Regions from separate parts of the Streptomyces sp. NPDC102462 genome, predicted to be linked through region 2. Evidence: riboswitches for the same ligand, from Rfam matches in the RefSeq annotation. Region 2 holds a riboswitch; each other region holds the start of a gene.
What was found. Region 2 has a riboswitch for S-adenosylmethionine ahead of ACIRFL_RS05930 (ABC transporter substrate-binding protein). Riboswitches for the same ligand answer to the same signal wherever they lie in the genome.
Positions count from the first base shown of each region.

Region 1: another riboswitch for S-adenosylmethionine. It lies ahead of ACIRFL_RS19515 (amino acid ABC transporter permease); the one in region 2 lies ahead of ACIRFL_RS05930 (ABC transporter substrate-binding protein).
Region 3: another riboswitch for S-adenosylmethionine. It lies ahead of thrC (threonine synthase); the one in region 2 lies ahead of ACIRFL_RS05930 (ABC transporter substrate-binding protein).
Region 4: another riboswitch for S-adenosylmethionine. It lies ahead of ACIRFL_RS11295 (aminotransferase class V-fold PLP-dependent enzyme); the one in region 2 lies ahead of ACIRFL_RS05930 (ABC transporter substrate-binding protein).

Region 1 is NZ_JBIWKB010000020.1:139,978-144,714, reverse strand. It holds gene ACIRFL_RS19520 (amino acid ABC transporter ATP-binding protein) at 1-293, opposite strand, end outside; gene ACIRFL_RS19515 (amino acid ABC transporter permease) at 290-1,270, opposite strand; SAM riboswitch class IV at 1,663-1,772, opposite strand; gene ACIRFL_RS19510 (glutathione S-transferase C-terminal domain-containing protein) at 1,849-2,739, opposite strand; gene ACIRFL_RS19505 (putative leader peptide) at 2,835-2,954, opposite strand; gene ACIRFL_RS19500 (hypothetical protein) at 3,166-4,002, shown strand; gene ACIRFL_RS19495 (alpha/beta fold hydrolase) at 4,066-4,737, opposite strand, start outside.
Region 2 is NZ_JBIWKB010000004.1:215,962-220,698, reverse strand. It holds gene ACIRFL_RS05950 (hypothetical protein) at 1-210, shown strand; gene ACIRFL_RS05945 (LLM class flavin-dependent oxidoreductase) at 207-617, shown strand; gene ACIRFL_RS05940 (LLM class flavin-dependent oxidoreductase) at 587-1,318, shown strand; gene ACIRFL_RS05935 (MFS transporter) at 1,435-2,793, opposite strand; SAM riboswitch class IV at 3,146-3,259, shown strand; gene ACIRFL_RS05930 (ABC transporter substrate-binding protein) at 3,623-4,737, shown strand, end outside.
Region 3 is NZ_JBIWKB010000041.1:44,480-49,216, reverse strand. It holds gene groL (chaperonin GroEL) at 1-124, opposite strand, end outside; gene ACIRFL_RS29665 (cold-shock protein) at 576-779, opposite strand; gene ACIRFL_RS29660 (MoaD/ThiS family protein) at 1,213-1,488, opposite strand; gene thrC (threonine synthase) at 1,485-2,768, opposite strand; SAM riboswitch class I at 2,787-2,951, opposite strand; gene ACIRFL_RS29650 (glucosyl-3-phosphoglycerate synthase) at 3,110-4,054, shown strand; gene ACIRFL_RS29645 (trehalose-6-phosphate synthase) at 4,135-4,737, shown strand, end outside.
Region 4 is NZ_JBIWKB010000009.1:213,368-218,104, reverse strand. It holds gene ACIRFL_RS11310 (Rieske 2Fe-2S domain-containing protein) at 1-327, shown strand, start outside; gene ACIRFL_RS11305 (cytochrome bc complex cytochrome b subunit) at 324-1,961, shown strand; gene trpD (anthranilate phosphoribosyltransferase) at 2,097-3,161, shown strand; SAM riboswitch class IV at 3,250-3,366, shown strand; gene ACIRFL_RS11295 (aminotransferase class V-fold PLP-dependent enzyme) at 3,560-4,737, shown strand, end outside.

The sequences.
Region 1 (4,737 bases), on a different contig from region 2:
CGCTGGGCCAGGATCGCCCGCTCGCTCAGTTCCTTCAGCCGCTTGCCGCTGCGTCTGACCCCGATCGGTTCGCCGCCGACGCTGACGTGTCCGATCTCGGGCCGCTCCAGGTGGTTGATCACCCGCAGCAGCGTGGACTTGCCTGACCCGGACGGGCCGATGACGACGGTGACCTCGCCGGGGCGCACGGTCAGGTCGATGCCGTCGAGGACGCGATGGGCGCCGTACCACTTGTGCACGTTGTGCACCTCCAGGGCGACGGGAGCCTGCTGGGCGGGCGGGCCTGCGGTCATACGGCGGCCTCCCGGCGCAGTCGGGCGCGCAGTGCGACGAGGCCGGAGCGGGCCCGCTGCCAGGGCGTCGGCGGCAGGGTGCGGGTGGCGCCCCGGGCGAAGTACCGCTCGACGTAGAACTGGACGACGGACACGACGCTGGTGAGGATCAGGTACCAGACGGTGGCGACCAGCAGCAGCGGCACGATGTCGCCGGGGTAGGTGCTGCCCATGGTCTGCACCGAGCCGAACAGGTCGAGCAGCGACACGTAGAACACCAGGGACGTGGCCTTGATCAGGCCGATGAGCTGGTTGACGTAGTTCGGGGTGATGGACCTGAGGGCCTGCGGGAACACGATCCGGGTGAACTGGTAGCGCCTCGGCAGGCCGAGCGCTGCGGCGGCCTCGTGCTGGCCCTGGTCGACGGAGAGGATGCCGCCGCGGACCACCTCCGAGGCGTACGCCGCCTCGTTGAGGCCGAGCCCGACCACGGCGACCACCATGTCGGTGGCCAGCCGGGACTCGTCGAAGGTGACGAACGCGGGACCGAAGGGGACGCCGAGGCTCACCGTCCGGTACAGGGCCGAGAAGTTGTAGAGGAAGATCAGTACGACGATGAGCGGCACGGACCGGAACAGCCAGGTGTACGTCCAGCTGACGGCGCGCAGCACGGGGCTCCCGGAGAGCCGGCCGAGGGCCAGCAGGATGCCGCCGAGCAGGCCGAGCACGGCGCTGAGCGCGGTCACTTCGAGGGTGATGAGCAGGCCGTCGAGGATGGTGGGGCGCAGGAACCAGTAGCGGAAGCGGTCCCACTGGTAGAAGGGGTTGGTGGCCAGTCCGTGTGCGATCTGTGCCACGACCACCAGCACGACGGCCGTGACGATCCATCGGCCGGGGCGGCGCAGCGGTACGACTCGCTGGGCGGACAGGGTTTTTGACGGTGTGTCGGCTGGTGGCGGCGCGGTGAGGGACACGGCGCCGCCCGGGGATTCGGACATGGCGGGCTCCGGCGGGGTCGGGGCACCCCCGGGCCGGCGGAGCGACCCGTGTGGCCGCGGCGGCGCTGGGCCGGCCGGCGTCGAGCCGGCGGGGCCAGGGTGCGGCGCGGCGCACGGGAGGGGCACGGGGACCGGGGAGGGGCGGGCAGCGGCACACCGCTCGATCGGTGTGCGTCGGGAACGCGGGGGCCGGAGGTGGCGTCAGCCCCGGCGACGGGCAGGGCCCGAAGCGGTACACAGTGCGCTGTTCACGCGGAGCAGGTCGACCGCCCGGTCGGCGACGAGCAGACCCGCGTACGGATGTACGCGGCTTCGGGTGCGGCCGTCGGCCGTCCCGTCGGCTGCGTACAGGTCCGTCACTCGCGTCACTCGCATTTCCGGCCCCCGCGGGGCCCTCGCGCTTACCGAAGCGTCATCCGGTCCGGTCGTCACCTGGGGCACCCCACCGCGGCGCGAGGGTTGCCGGCCAGCGAGCCAGGGCTTGTCGCTGACACTCATGACCGTGCTGAGCGGTAAGTAAGGCAGTTGGGCCGACGTATGTCAACGCCCGTCCGCTGAATGGACCGGCCCCTGCCCGCTCAGCCGCGCCGGGGTCCCAGGGCGCCGGCCGCATGCCGCGCCCAGTCCAGGATCTGCACGGCCGAGCCGGCCGCCTCCAGGCCCGCGCAGCGGGCGTGATGACGGCGGGCGATGCCGTCCAGGTCGAGGTGCGCGCCGAAGGCGGGCCGCCCCGCCAGGCGCCGGGCGTGCGCCCACAGCGCCGGATGAGCGGCCACGCGGTGCACGGCGGCGGCGTCGAGGTGATGGCGGTGCACGGTGTCGAGTTGCACCAGCGCGACCCACAACTCGACGTCGGCTGCGGTGAGTTTGTCGCCGATCAGGAACTCCCGTCCGGTGAGCCGCCGTTCCAGTCCGGCCAGGGTGCCGAGCAGGACGTCGAGCGCCGCGGCCCGCTCGGTCGCGTCCGCGCCGGCCCGGCCCGCCCGCTGCGCGGCCTCCTCGATGCCCTGCGCGCACAGCCGCTCGATCTCCTCGATCCCGGCCTCGGTGCCGCACGGGTAGAGCCGGTCGCGGCCGTCGCCGAAGCAGCGGTCGAGGTCGCGCAGGATGTCGGGGGCGTGGGTGCTGACGATCCGGCCCGACCAGTCGTCGCTGAGCACCGGCGCGAGCGCCGGTCCCGGGTAGCGGTGCGCGCTCGCCTCGTAGAGCGGGCGCAGCGCCGAGTGGCCGCCGCCGGGACAGTCCGGGACGGCGTCGAGGAGGGTGACAGGACAGATGTCGTCGAGGGCGAGGAGGCTGTGGCCGACGGCTATCCGCAGGCCGTCGGGACAGGCGGTGGTGAGGTGGAGCCGGTAGCGGCGGGGCACGGCGTAGTGGCCGCTGCGCGCGTCCCGGCCGATCCTGCCCCGGAAGCGGGCGGGCCGCTGGGCGGACGGGAGGGCGGCGAGCGGCGTGCGGAACGTGGACATGCGTCTCCCCGGGTGTGGGCGCGCGGCTGTGCGCGGCCGAAGCGTCGTCGGTCGGTGGGTGCGAGGGGCCCCGGTCGGCCGGGAGCGCGGGACGGTCAGCCCGGGAGGCTGATCGCGCTGCAGACCCGCAGCAGGTCGATGTGCCGGCGGGAGGTCAGCAGGGGCAGCGACGGCGCTCGGCGGCCACGGCCGGTGCTCGTCCCACGGCGCCTCATCGTTTCCCTACCTTTTCACTAGGATTCCCTTCTGGAGTGTCGATCCGCGCCCGCGGGCACGTCAAGGGGGCGTCCACCCCTGGGACACCGCCCGCCGCGCGGCACACGGTCCTGTCCCGCCGGTTCACCCGAACGGTCCGGTCACGCTGGTCGGCCGGGCCGCCCGGTGGTGGCGTGGAGGGACGTACCGCGTCGCGAGGAGGCAGCCCCGATGAACCGTCCGTACCGTCACGCGCGTGTCCTCGCCTCGGCCCTGGCCGCCGGATCACTGCTGGCCACGGGCGCCTGCTCGGACGCCGACGGGGCCTTGGACACGGCGCCCGCCTCCCCCGCCGCCGAGCGCTCCCCGCAGGCCGCGGCCGATCCCGGCCGGTCCCCGAGCCCGTCCGCCACCCCCGCGCTCACGAGGGCGGGCGCGAAGGCCGCGCTGATCACCGCGGCCGACCTCGAGGACGACTGGACGCAGGCGAACGACGCCGCCTCCTGGCGGGACAGACTGCTGATGGGCAAGGTCGACGTCGCCGCGTTCCTCAAGGGCAAGGCCGCCGCGGCCGACTGCCAGCGGCTCCTTGACGGCCTGTACTCCGACAGCCTGCTGGGCCGTGCGCCCGGCGCCTCGGCGCTCACCGGGTTCACCGATCCGCGGGCCCGGCTGCTGTACCAGGTCGGCGACTACGGCGAGGCTTCGGTGAAGAAGTCCCTGGACTGGTTCCGGAGCCTGCCGCGCAAGTGCGGCCAGTTCACCGTGACCGGCTCCGACGGCGGCAAGCGGACCGTCCAGGTGGTGTCGGCCACGCTGCCCCCCGCCGGCGACGACCGGGCGGGGGTCACCGTGACGGTGAAGGGCACCGCCAACGGGCAGCCGGTCACCCTCACCACGGACGTCGCCGCGCTCCGGGTGGTCGCCTCCGGGGCCACCGTCATCAACGGCGGCCTCTCGGGCGCCGATCGCACCAGCACCGAGGCGGCCGTGCGGGCGGGTGCGCAGCGGCTGAAGGACGTCCTCGCCGGAAAGACCCCGGCGCCCCACCCCAGCGAGTTCGACTGACGGCGCGCTGCGCGCGGGTGCGTGGGGCCCGTCGGGCGGGACCGGCTCGCCGCACGCTCGTGGTCAATGCGCCCGGCGCCCCTCGGAGCGCAGCCGCTCCCGCCATTCCTCCGGGCTGCGGCTGACCGGCTGCGTCGTGGCGATGAAGTCCTCCAGTACCGCCAGAAAACGGTGCGGATCGGCGCGGAACGGAAAGTGTCCCGAGCCCTCGAAGATCTCCAGACGGCTGCCGGGCATCGCCGCGTGCGCCACGCCGGCTTGCCCGGCGGGCACCACCTGGTCGCGTGAGCCCCAGACCAGCAGGGTCGGCATGCCGGCGGTGAGGTAGCAGCGGTCCAGCATGGACACCACCTGACCACGCCAGTCCACCACCGCGCGCAGCGTGCGGATGAACGCGTCACGGGAGGCCGAGTCGGGCAGCGCGTCCACCACGCGCAGCAGATCCGGCGCGTCCACGCCGAGCCCGGTGTCGAGCAGGCGCAGCAGCCGGACCACGACCGCGGTCTGCGCCCGTACCGTCGGAAGCCGCAACATGGCGAGGCCGAGATGGGCCCCGGGCAGCGAGGCCAGGCGCAACGCCGGGGTGACACCGCGGCCCACCCCGCCGGTGCTCACCAGCGCCAGCCGCTCGGTGCGGCCCGGGAACTGGTACGCGAACTGCATGGCCACACCGCCGCCGAGGGAGTGTCCGACCAGCGTCACCCGGTCGATGTCCAGCACGCCCAGCAGGTCCCG
Region 2 (4,737 bases):
GTGACCGGTTTTCACCTCAGCCTCTCGCTGCTGACGCCGGGCCACTTCCGGCACGCCTGGCGGCTGCCGCACGCCGACCCGCTGGCCCATCTGGACGTGGACCACTTCACCCGGCTCGCCAAGGCCGCCGAGGACGCGCGGATCGACGCGGTGTTCCTCGGCGACGGGCCCGCGCTCGGCGTGCTCCGGGCACCGGTCTTGACCCGCTGATCCTGCTGGCCCATCTGTCCGGGGCCACGGAACACCTCGGTTTCGTCATCACCAGTTCCACGACGTACAACTCCCCTTACAACCTGGCGCGGCGCTTCAACGCGCTGGACCATGTGAGCAAGGGACGGGCGGCGGTGAACATCGTCACCACCGCAACTCCCGCCGCCGCGGCGAACCTCGGTGCTCACGAGCATCCCGACCGCGACGCGCGCTACCGCCGGGCCCATGAGTTCCTGGACGTGGTGACCCGGCTGTGGGACGCGTGGGAGCCGGGCGCCGTCGTCGGCGACCGCACGAGCGGGCGCTACGCCGACCGAGCCGTATCCACGCCATCGGCCACCGGGGCGAGTTCTTCTCGGTCCGTGGTCCGCTGCCCGTGCCCGCCGGGCCTCAGGGGCGGCCCGTGATCGTCCAGGCCGGGGGCACCGAGGGCGGGCTGCGGCTCGCCGGTGACTTCGCCGACGTCGTCTTCACCGTGGCGCAGACCCGGGCGAAGGCGGTCGCCTTCCGTGACGAGGTCCGTCGGCGCGCCACGGCGGCCGGCCGCCGCCCGGACGATGTCAAGGTCTCGCTCGGCGTGGTCGTCCTCGTGTCCGCGACGGAGAAAGAGGCACGGCGGCGGGCGGAGGAGCTGTATGCCACCCTGCCTCTGGAACGCCTGGTCGCGGCCCTGAACACCGGCCTCGGGCTGCCCGCCGACGCGTTCGGGCCCGACGACCCCATCACTCTGGACGATCTGCCGGACAGCTCCGAAAAGGCGGCGTTCTCCGTCGGCTTCGCCGAGTCGACTCGCGCGCTGATCGCCGAGCGCCCCCGCTCACCGAGGGAACTCGTCCGCCGCTCGGCCGGCGGATCGGGGCATCGTCTCCTGATCGGTTCCGCCCCACAGGTGGCCGACGACCTGGAGAGCTGGTTCCGCGCGGGCGCGGCCGACGGTTTCACGATCATGCCGGCCGAGACGGCGGTCGACTTCGAGAACTTCACCCGCCTGGTGGTCCCGATCCTCCAGGACCGCGGGCTGTTCCGGAACGACCACACCGCCCGCACCCTGCGCGAACGCTTCGGGCTCCCGCGGCCCGTGCGGGACGTCGCCGGGCGACCGGCCTGAGCCGGGCTGCCGGCCGCGGGGGCGCTCCGGGGCGGGCGGCTGTCCCTGGCCGCGGGCCTGGGCGCTGCTGACGGCGCCCGGCCCGCGGGCGGTGCCCGCGCCCGTGTTCCGTCCCGCTAGGCCTGGCGGGTGCCTTCGGCGGACGGTTCGGCGGGTGGTGTGGGGTCGCGGTCGTCGTACGGTGTGGCGGACCGGCCCTGTGGGGGCGGGAGTTCGGTGATCCGGAGGGACGGCGCGGCCCGGGCCGGCCGTCGTGCGGGCGAACCGTGTGCCAGCCACAGCGCCACCGCGACGGCGGACACGACGGCCGTCACGGCGCCGACGGCCAGCCCCCAACGCACCCCCGCGTGCTGGGAGATCCAGCCGATGACGGGGCCGCCGACCGGGCTGCCGCCCATGGAGATCACCGTGTAGACCGACATCACCCTGCCGCGCATGGCGTCGCTGACCTCCGACTGGACGAAGGCGCTGACGGCCGTGTTGAGCGTCATCAGCGTGAAGCCGGTGGGCAGCAGCAGGACGAGGAAGGCGGGATACGTGGGCATGAGCGCCGCCAGTGCCTCGAACCCGCCGAACAGCAGCGCGCCGACGACGACGGTCCGCACCCGGGGCGAGACCCCGCGCGTCGCGACCACCGTTCCGGCGACCGTGCCGACGGCCAGCGCCGTGTTCATGAAGCCGAGTCCCCGGGAGCCGACGTCGAATACCCGCCCGGCGAACAGGGTCAGCGTGGTCGGGAAGTTCACCGCGAAGGTCGCGGCCAGACCGAAGACGGTGAACACACCGACGAGTTCGGGCCGGGCCGCCACATAGCGCAGCCCCTCGGCCCCGGCACCCGTCCACGGAGGACGGGTCGGGCCCGCGGTTCGCCGCGCACGGGGCCGGATCGCCAGCAGCCCCGCGAGGACGACGGTGAACGACACCGCGTTGAGCGCGAACACCCATCCCGTGCCGATCGCCCCGATCAGCACACCGGCGATCGCCGGGCCGATCAGCCGTGCGGCGTTCAGGGACAGGATGTTCAGGCCCGCCGCCTTCGGGATGAGCGCCCGGCCGACCAGTTCGGTGACGAAGGCCAGACGTGCCGGGTTCTCCACCGTGAACACGCAGCCCAGCGCGAAGGACAGGACGTACAGCAGCCACAGCGGAGCATGCCCGCACAGCACGATCACCGTCAGCAGCAGCGCCTGCACCGCGTACAGGGCCTGCGTCCACAGCAGCAGGGTCCGCCGGTCGTAGCGGTCGGCCATCACCCCGCCCCACAGGCCGAACAGCAGCACCGGGGCGAACTGAAGGCCCACGACCCAGCCGAGCGCGGTCCCGTTGTGCGTGAGGGTCAGCACGAACCAGTCCAGTGCGACGCCCTGCATGGCGCTGCCGATGTTGGACACCAGGCCCGTGCTCCAGTAGATCCGGTAGTCACGGACCCGCAGCGCGGCGAACACCCCTGACGGGGCGGGGCTGTTGACGGCCATGCGGCTCTTTCCGACGGGTCGGCCACGCGGTCCGCGCGAGGGTGGCCGGCGAGGCCGGTCCGGATCTGCATGAGGGCGCGGCCGAGCGCGTGCGGAGAACGGGCTGAGGGCGGCGAGCGGTCAGCGACAGGTCTGGTCGAACTGATCGGCGCGGCGGCCCGCCCAGAACGGGTCGAGCCGCAGGGCGCGTGCCTGACCTGCGGTCTCCATGGCCGGATCAAAGCACACGGTCGCAGAAGCGTCCACCATGCGTCCCGGCACATGAGACGGCCCCCTTGTACTCGAAGCGTCGAACAGGACGTCGGGATGACGGCATTGACGTAGGACGAGAGCGCTCCGTAGCATCGCGAACGGCATTGAGTGTCAGCGTCAAGCCCTGGCTCGCTGACCGGCAACCCTCCCGCGCGGTGGGGTGCTCCAGGTGAAAGCCCGGCGGAATCACCGACGATTCCCGCAAGCGCGTGGCCCCGGGAGCGGGGCAGGAGACGGGGAGGACCGGTATGCGGCACAGCGGTGACCTGGTTGCCTCCTCCGCCGACGCCACGGCGTTCTCCCGGCTCGCACGCCGACGCCACATCGATCTGAAGCGCTCGACCAGCTGCCTGTGTCAGGCCTGACGCGCCCGCCCGCCGCCGGCTGACGTCCGCCGCCGGCCCCGGCTCCCCCGTGCCTTCCCTTCGCCACCGGCTCCCGGTGTCGTCCCCCTGACCCCTTTCTGTACGGCGCTCCCCCGCCGCCGGTGCCGATCCGGCCGGGGGCCGCACGCCCCTGCGCGGCCGTGCCTCGCACAGCACCCCGTGCCTGGTGACACGAGTAGGAGAACCCCTCCGTGACAGCATTTCCGGATTTCAGACTCTCCCGACGGGCTCCCCTGGCCGCCCTTCTGACCGCCAGTGTCCTGCTGACCGCCTGCGGGTCGGGCGGCGACGCGTCCGGCAGCGGTAACGGCCGGGCGAGGTCCGGCGGCACCCTGACCTTCGCGGTGGGTTCCGACGCCGGCTGCGTGGATCCGCAGCAGGTCGGCAGCAACGACACCATCTACTCGGTGCGCCAGGTCGTGGACTCCCTGACCGACCAGAACCCAAGGACCGGCAAGATCGTGCCGTGGCTGGCGAAGAGCTGGGACATCAACGCCGACGCGACGACGTTCACCTTCCGTCTGCGGCCGAATGTCACCTTCAGCGACGGGTCCAAGCTGACCGCGCAGGTGGTCAAGGACAACTTCGACGCGGTGCCGAAGCTCGGCGCCCTGGGAACCCTCGCCCAGGGCTATCTCAGCGGCGTCAGGAGCACCACCGTGGTGGACCCGCTCACCGTCAAGGTGACGTTCAAGGAGCCCAACGCCCAGTTCCTCCAGGCGACGTCGACCCATTCGCTGGGCATCGAGTCGTCGTCGAGCGTCAAGAAGACACCACAGCAGAAGTGCAGCGACGGCGTGATCGGGTCCGGGCCGTTCGTGCTGAAGCAGTATGTGCAGAACCAGTCGATCACCCTGGACCGGCGCACCGGGTACGCCTGGGGCTCCTCGCTGTGGTCCAAGAAGGGCGAGGCGTACCTGGACAAGCTGGTGTTCAAGGTCGTCCCCGAGGCGGGGGTCAGGGCCGGCAGCCTCCAGTCCGGGCAGGTGGACGCGGTCAGCAGCGTCGGAAAGGCCGACGAGGCCGCGCTCAAGGGCGGCCAGGTCGCCCTCCAGCGCCGGGCCAACCCCGGCGTGGTGTTCGGCCTGGGGCTCAACAACGCGCGGCCCGTCCTGAAGGACGCGAAGGTGCGCCGGGCGATCCGGTTCGCCGTCGACCGGCGGCAGATCGCCGACACCGTGTTCCCGACCGGCACCCGGCCGGCGACCAGCGTTCTGGCGCACACCACGCCCGACTACACGAATCTCGCCGCGGACCTCGCCTTCGACGCCGCCAAGGCGAAGTCGGAGCTGGACGCGGCCGGTTG
Region 3 (4,737 bases), on a different contig from region 2:
TCTTCTCAAGGACGACGTTGCGGCCCTTGGGGCCGAGGGTGACCTTGACGGCGTCGGCGAGCTGGTTCATACCGCGCTCAAGGCCGCGCCGCGCCTCCTCGTCGAACGCGATGATCTTGGCCATGTGAAGTGGTCCCTCCAGGACTGGGGGTGATTCCTTCGGACCGCGCCCGCGCCCGCGACGGACGGCTCACCGGCCTTGTGGTTCCTTGCCCCACCCGGCCTGCGGGCCTCACCGACCCGGTCCTTCATTGTCACTCTCACCTTCAGAGTGCTAACGCCAATGATTAGCACTCGACCCACCCGAGTGCAAGGTGCGCCCGCGCCGCGGACCCGTCGCGGGGCGCGCGACCGGGCCGTCGCGCCGGGCGCGCGCCCCCCGGCGCGACGGCCCGGACACCCGCGGCACAGGCCCCGCGGACACCGCGGCACCGGCCCTGCGGACACCCCCCGCGGCACCGGCCCTGCGGCATGCATGGACCCCGCGGCCAAGGCCCCGCGGCGCGGCCCCTCCGGCCCGGGCACGACGAAGGGCCCGCACCCCGGGAGGTGCGGACCCTTCGCGCTGAGAATGTTCAGGCGGTGACGCGAACCATGTCGGCCTGCGGGCCCTTCTGACCCTGCGAGATCTCGAACTCGACCCGCTGGCCCTCTTCCAGGGTGCGGTAGCCGTCCATCTGAATCGCGCTGTAGTGGACGAAGACGTCCGCACCACCGTCGACCGCGATGAAGCCGTACCCCTTCTCCGCGTTGAACCACTTGACGGTGCCCTGAGCCATGCCTAACTCCCCTATTACTGGCCCTTGCACAGATCCACACTTCGCGGACCCGGGTCAGACCTCACCCCCCAAGGTTGGGGGCGTGCGCCGGAACGCGTCGACCGCGGCTGAATGTATCTGTCCAACTGCCGTCTGCAACAGGTCAATCGGACGAGAAATCTGGACGCACCCGGTCGGGAATCTGCCGAGAATTCGGCAGAATTCAGGGCAAGTCGGGCCCTATAAAAGGAATAAAAGCCGCGAAGAACGCATGGACTTTGGCGACTTCTTGGCGGCTGCGCGGATTGAATCCGGGGCTTCCGACCCGGGGGCCGGGAACGCGTTCCCCAACTCTACCGCGCTCAACCCCACTGAATGGCCCCCTCCGCTTCTCTCACGGAGGGGGCCATCGGACGAACAGTCGGTAACCGAAGTCACCGAAAGTGAGGGACCGTCAGCCGCCGGCCACGGCGGGGATGATGGACACGCCCGCACCGTCCGGCGTCGCCGTCTGCAGGCCCTGCTCGAAGCGGACGTCGTCGTCGTTGACGTACACGTTCACGAAGCGGCGCAGCTTGCCCTGGTCGTCCAGGACGCGAGCGGAGATGCCGGTGTGGTTCTTCTCCAGGTCGGCGATCACCTCTGCGAGGTTCGCGCCCTCGGCGCTCACCTCGGACAGGCCGCCCGTGTAGGTACGCAGGATGGTCGGGATGCGAACGGTCACGCTCATGCGAGGCCAGCCTCTCGGAAGGAGTCCAGGTTCGGGCGGATGGTGGCGGTCAGGCCGGTGCCGGCCACCGCGTCGAGGGTCTTGAGGCCGTCGCCGGTGTTGAGGACGACCGTGGTGAGCGCCGGGTCGAGGACGCCCTCGTCGAGGAGCTTCTTCGTCACGCCCACGGTGACACCGCCGGCCGTCTCCGCGAAGACACCCTCGGTGCGCGCCAGCAGCTTGATCGCGTCGACGACCTGGTCGTCCGTCACGTCCTCCACCGCACCGCCCGTGCGGCGCGCGATGTCCAGCACGTACGGCCCGTCGGCCGGGTTGCCGATCGCCAGGGACTTGGCGATCGTGTTCGGCTTCTGCGGGCGGACCACGTCATGTCCTGCCTTGAACGCCGTGGACACCGGCGAGCAGCCCTCGGCCTGCGCGCCGAAGATCTTGTACGGCCGGTCCTCGACCAGGCCCAGCGCGATCAGCTCCCGCAGCCCCTTGTCGATCTTGGTGAGCTGGGAGCCGGAGGCGATCGGCACGACGATCTGGTCGGGCAGCCGCCAGCCGAGCTGCTCACAGATCTCGTACGCCAGGGTCTTGGAGCCCTCCGCGTAGTACGGGCGCAGGTTGACGTTGACGAAGCCCCAGCCCTCACCCGCCGGGTCGCCGATCAGCTCGGAGCAGAAGCGGTTCACGTCGTCGTAGTTGCCCTCGATGCCGACCAGCTCACCGCCGTAGATCGCGGCCATGACGACCTTGCCCTGCTCCAGGTCGTACGGGATGAACACACAGGAGCGCAGGCCGGCCCGGGCCGCCGCGGCGCCGACGGCCCCGGCGAGGTTGCCGGTCGAGGAGCAGGACAGGGTCGTGAAGCCGAAGGCGCGCGCCGCCTCCAGCGCCTGGGCGACCACCCGGTCCTTGAAGGAGTGCGTCGGGTTGCCGGAGTCGTCCTTCACGTACAGGCCGCCGGTGACGCCGAGTTCACGGGCCAGGTTGTCGGCCTGGACCAGCTTGGTCCAGCCAGGGTTCAGATTGGGCTTTTCGGCCACGTCCGCGGGGACGGGCAGCAGCGGCGCATAGCGCCAGATGTTCGCGGGACCCGCCTCGATCGTCCGGCGCAGCTCCTCGGTGTCGTACGCCGAGAAGTCGTAAGCGATCTCCAGCGGGCCGAAACACTCCTCGCAGGCGAACACCGGGCCGAGCGGCACCCGGTGGCCGCACTCGCGGCAGCTCAGGGCCGCGGCGGGACCGAGGTCCACCGACTGGTTCGTGGTGCTTGCAACGGTCTGCACAGCCATGTGAGGCGAGGCCCTTTCTCCTCATCTTCCTCACGACGCATCTCGCCGTGAGACGGATTTGGCACCTTCCCTAGCCGGGAGCCTCGCGGAAACGATCGGCTTGCGCAGCGATCAGTACGAGAACCGGCTGGAGGGTTGCCGGGGCTTCATCGGGCCGTGTCCCTCTGCCCCTCTGGATGAGCTGTATGCGGTTGTGAACGCCGACGACCCCCGACATGCGATGGTCATCCGCGTTGTTCAAGACTGTAACCGACGGCCAGGACAGTTGAGATAGTCGTCCGAACCGCGAGATGGATCACACATGCACCCGGTGTGATCACGACAGTGAGGAGCAGCTGACTGTGCTGGAAGAAGTCGAGCGCTGGCTGGCCACCCGCTCCTGGTCCGTGACCGACCGGCCACTGCACAAGATCCTCGCCGCGAAACAGCGTACGGGCCAGTCGGTCTCCGTCGTGCTGCCCGCGCTCAACGAGGAGGAGACGGTCGGCGACATCGTCGCCGTCATCCGGCGCGACCTCATGCGGCGGGCTCCGCTGGTCGACGAGATCGTCGTGGTCGACTCGGGGTCCACCGACCGCACCTCCGAGGTGGCCGCCGCCGCGGGCGCCCAGGTGGTGCACCGCGACGCCATCCTGCCGCGGCTGCCCGCCGCGCCCGGCAAGGGCGAGGTCCTGTGGCGCTCGCTGCTCGTCACCGGCGGGGACATCGTCTGCTTCGTCGACGCGGACCTGCGGGAGTTCTCCTCCGACTTCGTCACCGGGATCGTCGGCCCGCTGCTCACCGAACCGGACGTCGACCTGGTCAAGGCCATGTACGACCGCCCGCTGGCCGGCGCGGCGGGCCAGGGCGGCCGGGTCACCGAGCTGATGGCGCGACCGCTGCTCAATCTGCACTGGCCGCAGCTGGCCGGTTTCGTGCAGCCGCTCGGCGGCGAGTACGCGGCCCGCCGCTCACTGCTGGAGCGGCTGCCGTTCCCCGTCGGGTACGGCGTCGAACTGGGCATGCTGGTCGACGCCCTGCACCTGGTGGGCCTTGACGCCCTCGCCCAGGTCGACGTCGGTGTGCGCAGGCACCGGCACCAGGACGGGCAGGCGCTGGGCCGGATGGCCGCCGCGATCTACCGCACCGCGCAGCTGCGGCTGGCCCGCGGGCACCTCGTACGCCCGTCCCTCACCCAGTTCGAACGCGGCGAACACGGCTTCGAACCACACACCTACCCGGTGGACACCGAGGAACGCCCACCCATGGTCCAGATCACGGAGTACACCACCCGCCGAGTGGCCTGAAGCCGACGCCGGCCGTGCCCGGCCCACACGGGAGCGGACCGTACGTTTGAGTGTTTGTGGGGCGGGCTAGGTTGAGGCGTATGGCTTCCACGTACGGTGCTGCCCAAGTGCTGGTCGCGTCCAACCGCGGCCCGGTCTCGTACTCCGTCCGGGAGGACGGCTCGCTGGCCGCCCGGCGAGGCGGCGGCGGGCTGGTCTCGGGGCTCTCGGCGATCGGCCCCGACGCGGACGCCCTGTGGGTGTGCTCGGCACTGTCCGACGGCGACCGCGAGGCGGTGCGCCGCGGGGTCGGCGAGCCCGGCGTGCGGATGCTGGACATTCCGGCCGACGTGTACGCCGACGCCTACAACGGCATCGCCAACTCGGTGCTGTGGTTCGTGCACCACATGCTCTACCAGACCCCGCTTGAGCCGGTCTTCGGCGCGGAGTTCCGGCGGCAGTGGGCGTCGTACCAGACCTACAACCGGGCGTTCGCCGAGGCGCTGGCCGAGGAGGCGGCGGAGGCCGCGGCGGTCGTCGTACAGGACTACCACCTGGCGCTGGCCCCCCGGATGCTCCGGCAGCTCCGCCCCGACCTGCGCATCGGCCACTTCTCGCACACCCCCTGGGCGCCGCCGGACTACTTCCGGCTGCTGCCCGACGACATCGCGGCCGAACTGCTCGGCGGCATCCTGGGCGCGGAC
Region 4 (4,737 bases), on a different contig from region 2:
AAGGCCGCCCTGATGATCGTCCGGATCCAGCCGGACAACATCAAGGACAAGCGCGAGCTCGAGTGGTCGCACGAGGGCATCGTGGCCTACTCGAAGATCTGCACCCACGTCGGCTGCCCGATCTCGCTGTACGAGCAGCAGACGCACCACGTGCTCTGCCCGTGCCATCAGTCCACCTTCGACCTCTCCGACGGTGCCCGAGTGATCTTCGGCCCCGCCGGTCACGCCCTGCCGCAGCTGCGCATCGGCGTGAGCGACGAGGGTTACCTCCAGGCGCTCGGCGACTTCGCGGAGCCCGTCGGTCCTGCTTTCTGGGAGCGCGGATGAGCACTGCATCGAACCAAGAGTCCCGCTCTCGCGGGAAGGCACCGGCCGGCGAACGCGTCGCCGACTGGGCCGACGGCCGGCTGGGGATCTACTCCCTGGCCAAGGCCAACATGCGCAAGATCTTCCCCGACCACTGGTCGTTCATGTTGGGCGAGGTCTGCCTGTACAGCTTCATCATCATCATCCTCACGGGTGTGTATCTGACGCTGTTCTTCCACCCGTCGATGAACGAGGTGGAGTACCACGGCTCGTACGTCCCGCTGCAGGGGCAGCTGATGTCCGAGGCGTTCAGCTCGACCCTGCACATCTCCTTCGACGTGCGCGGTGGTCTGCTGGTCCGGCAGATCCACCACTGGGCCGCGCTGATCTTCCTCGCCGGCATGTTCGTGCACATGATGCGCGTGTTCTTCACCGGCGCGTTCCGCAAGCCGCGTGAGATCAACTGGCTGTTCGGCTTCCTGCTGTTCGTCCTCGGCATGTTCACCGGTTTCACCGGTTACTCGCTCCCGGACGACCTGCTCTCCGGCACCGGTGTCCGCTTCATGGAGGGCGCGATCCTGTCCGTGCCGATCGTCGGCACGTACCTGTCGTTCTTCCTCTTCGGCGGCGAGTTCCCCGGCCATGACTTCGTGGCCCGGTTCTACTCGGTCCACATCCTGCTGCTGCCGGGCATCATGCTCGGCCTGGTGGTGGGCCACCTGATCCTGGTCTTCTACCACAAGCACACGCAGTTCGCGGGCCCCGGGAAGTCCGAGAAGAACGTCGTCGGCATGCCGCTGCTGCCGGTCTACATGGCCAAGGCCGGAGGCTTCTTCTTCCTGGTCTTCGGTGTCATCGCGGCCATCGCGGCCGTCGCGCAGATCAACCCGATCTGGGCCATCGGCCCCTACCGCGCGGACCAGGTGTCCACCGGCGCCCAGCCCGACTGGTACATGGGCTTCGCCGAGGGTCTGATCCGCTTCATGCCGGGCTGGGAGATCAACCTCTGGGGTCACACGCTCGTCCTGGGCGTCTTCATCCCGCTGGTCGTCTTCCCGCTGGTCCTGGCGGCGATCGCGGTCTACCCGTTCATCGAGTCCTGGATCACCGGCGACAAGCGCGAGCACCACATCCTGGACCGCCCGCGCAACGCCCCCACCCGGACCGCGTTCGGTGTCGCCTGGATCACCGTCTACATGATCACCCTGGTCGGCGGCGGCAACGACCTGTGGGCCACACACCTGCACCTGTCGATCAACGCCGTCACCTGGTTCGTCCGGATCTTCTTCTTCGTCGGACCGGTCATCGCGTTCATCGCCACCAAGCGGATCTGCCTCGGCCTGCAGCGCCGGGACCGCGAGAAGGTGCTGCACGGCCGCGAGACCGGCATCATCAAGCGTCTGCCGCACGGTGAGTTCATCGAGGTCCATGAGCCGCTCAGCCAGGAGCAGCTGCACACCCTCACGGCCCACCACCAGTACGAGCCGGCCCAGGTCGGCCCGACGGTCGACGAGAACGGTGTCGAGCGGAAGGTGAAGGGGTCCGAGAAGCTGCGCGCCAAGCTCAGCGACGCCTACTACGGCGAGGACGCCCAGATCCCGAAGCCCACCGTCGAGGAGTACAAGGAGATCACGAGCGGCCACGGCCACCACTGATCGCTGCGCACGCCACGCCACGCGCGAGGGGCCCCGTCCGGTGTTCGGACGGGGCCCCTCGTGCATCCGCCGGATGGATAGGGTGGAGCCGATCCGAAATTGACGACGACCGACGACCGACGACCGGAGCGGCTGATGAGCGCTGTGACCCCCGCTGGAGGCGACACCGCGGCGGGCCGTTCCTGGCCCGACCTGCTGAGCGCGCTGCTCGGCGGCCAGGACCTGAGCGCCGGTGACACGGCCTGGGCCATGGACCGCATCATGTCCGGCGAGGCCGCGGACGCCCAGGTCGCCGGCTTCCTGGTGGCGCTGCGGGCCAAGGGCGAGACGGTCGAGGAGATCACCGGCCTGGTCGAGGCGATGTACCAGCACGCCAAGCCGCTGCACATCCCCGGTCCGGCCGTCGACATCGTCGGTACGGGCGGCGACCGGGCCAAGACGGTCAACATCTCCACGATGTCCGCCATCGTGCTCGCCGGGGCCGGCGCGAAGGTCGTCAAGCACGGCAACCGGGCCTCCTCCTCGGCGAGCGGATCCTCCGATGTGCTGGAACAGCTCGGCATCAACCTGGATCTGACGCCGGAACGGGTCGCGCGGGTGGTCGAGGAGGCCGGAATCACCTTCTGCTTCGCGGCCACCTTCCACCCCTCGATGCGGTTCGTCGGCGCCGTCCGCCGGGACCTCGGGATTCCGACCTCGTTCAACCTCCTCGGGCCGCTCACCAACCCGGCCCGGGTCACCGCCTCCGCGATCGGCTGCTTCGACACCCGGATGGCGGGGCTCATCGCCGGGGTGCTGGCCGAACGCGGCTCCTCCGCGCTGGTCTTCCGCGGGGACGACGGCCTGGACGAGCTGACGACCACCGCCACCTCCCGGGTCTGGGTGGTGCGCGACGGCAAGGTCACCGAGGACGTCTTCGACCCGCGCGAGGTCGGCCTCGACCTGGTCCCCGTGTCGGCGCTGCGCGGCGCCGACCCCGCCTACAACGCCGGGGTGGCCAGGCGGCTGCTGGACGGCGAGACGGGCCCGGTGCGGGACGCGGTGCTGCTGAACTCGGCGGCGGCCCTGGTCGCCCTGGAGCCGGGGAGCGGGCCGCTGGCCGACCAGATCCGGGACGGCATGGCGAAGGCCGCCGAGTCGATCGACTCCGGCGCGGCCCGCCGAACGCTCGCACGCTGGGCCGCCGCCAGCCACGCGTGAGGCCCCGTACGGCGATGTGACGCAGGGCGCGGTCCAGGATCCGGACCGCGCCTTGCGCATCGATGATCGTGTGGCAGGATATCCGTCAGGTCATGAGCGACAGTCATTCGGCCCCGGCCGACTGTCCGGCAACCCTCCGTCCGTGGCGGGGTGCCCCGGGTGAAGACCAGGCCGTAGGCAGCGAGGTCTGCGGCAAGCGCGGACCCCTCGCACTCTGCTGAGTGACAAGCCCAGGGGTCCTGGTCGTCGAGGGAGCCTCTCGTGAGCAAGCGAATGCGATAGGGCCGCAGAGCCCCGCCTCCGCATACCCCTTTCTTCCTCCCCACGCCGAGCCCTGCCCGATGCCGCAGGTGTGCCCTCGCGTGGTGAATTCCGCCTGCTTTCACGGGAGTTGTGCCATGTCCGTCTCCACCGCTGCCTCCGACCAGTCCGTCCGCGCCCCGCTGCCCGTCCTCGGCCGTGATGTCACCGTGCCGCTCGTCACCGGCGGCGAGGTCACCTACGCCGCGCTCGACTACGCGGCCAGCGCCCCCGCCCTCCAGCGCGTCTGGGACGACGTGGCCGCCTACGCGCCCTACTACGGCAGCGTGCACCGCGGCGCCGGCTACCTCTCGCAGCTGTCCACCGACCTGTTCGAGAACGCCCGCGCGACCGTCGCCGAGTTCCTGGACTGCCGCCCCGACGACCAGCTGATCTTCACCCGCTCCACCACCGACTCGCTCAACCTGCTGGCGGCCGTGCTCCCGGCCGGCTGTCAGGTCTTCGTCTTCGAGACCGAGCACCACGCCTCGCTGCTGCCCTGGAAGGACGCCGAGGTCAGCTATCTCGACGCACCGCGCACCCCGGCGCAGGCCGTCGCGACCCTTGAGGCGGCGCTGGCCGGCCGTGACGGGCACGGTCCGGCCCTGGTCTGTGTCACCGGCGCCTCCAACGTCACCGGGGAGCTGTGGCCGGTGCGCGAGCTGGCCGCCGCCGCGCATGCGCACGGCGCCCGGATCGTCCTCGACGCCGCCCAGCTCGCCCCGCACCACCCGGTGTCGGTGCGGGACCTCGACGTCGACTGGGTCGCCTTCTCCGGGCACAAGCTGTACGCGCCGTTCGGGACCGGCGTGCTCGCCGGACGCGCCGACTGGCTGCGTGCGGCCGAGCCGTACCTCGCGGGCGGCGGGGCGAGCCGTACGGTCACCCGGCGGGCGGACGGGGGCGTGGCCGTGGAGTGGCACGAGACGGCTGCCCGTCATGAGGCCGGCTCGCCGAACGTGATCGGCGCCTACGCCGTCGCCTCCGCCTGCAAGGCCCTCACGGAGGCCGGCTTCGACACCCTGGTCGCCCGCGAGCGGCACCTGATCGAGAAGGTCCGCGCGGGCCTGGCCGAGGTCCCCGAGGTGCGCGTCCTGTCCCTCTTCGGCGACGACGCCCCCCGGGTGGGCGTGCTCTCCTTCGTGGTCGAGGGCTGGAACAGCTCCCACTTCGCGGCGGCGCTCTCCGCCGAGTACGGCATCGGCGTCCGCGATGGGCTCTTCTGCGCCCACCCCCTCGTCCGCACCCTCCTGGGCGGCGACCCGCAGTCCCAGGG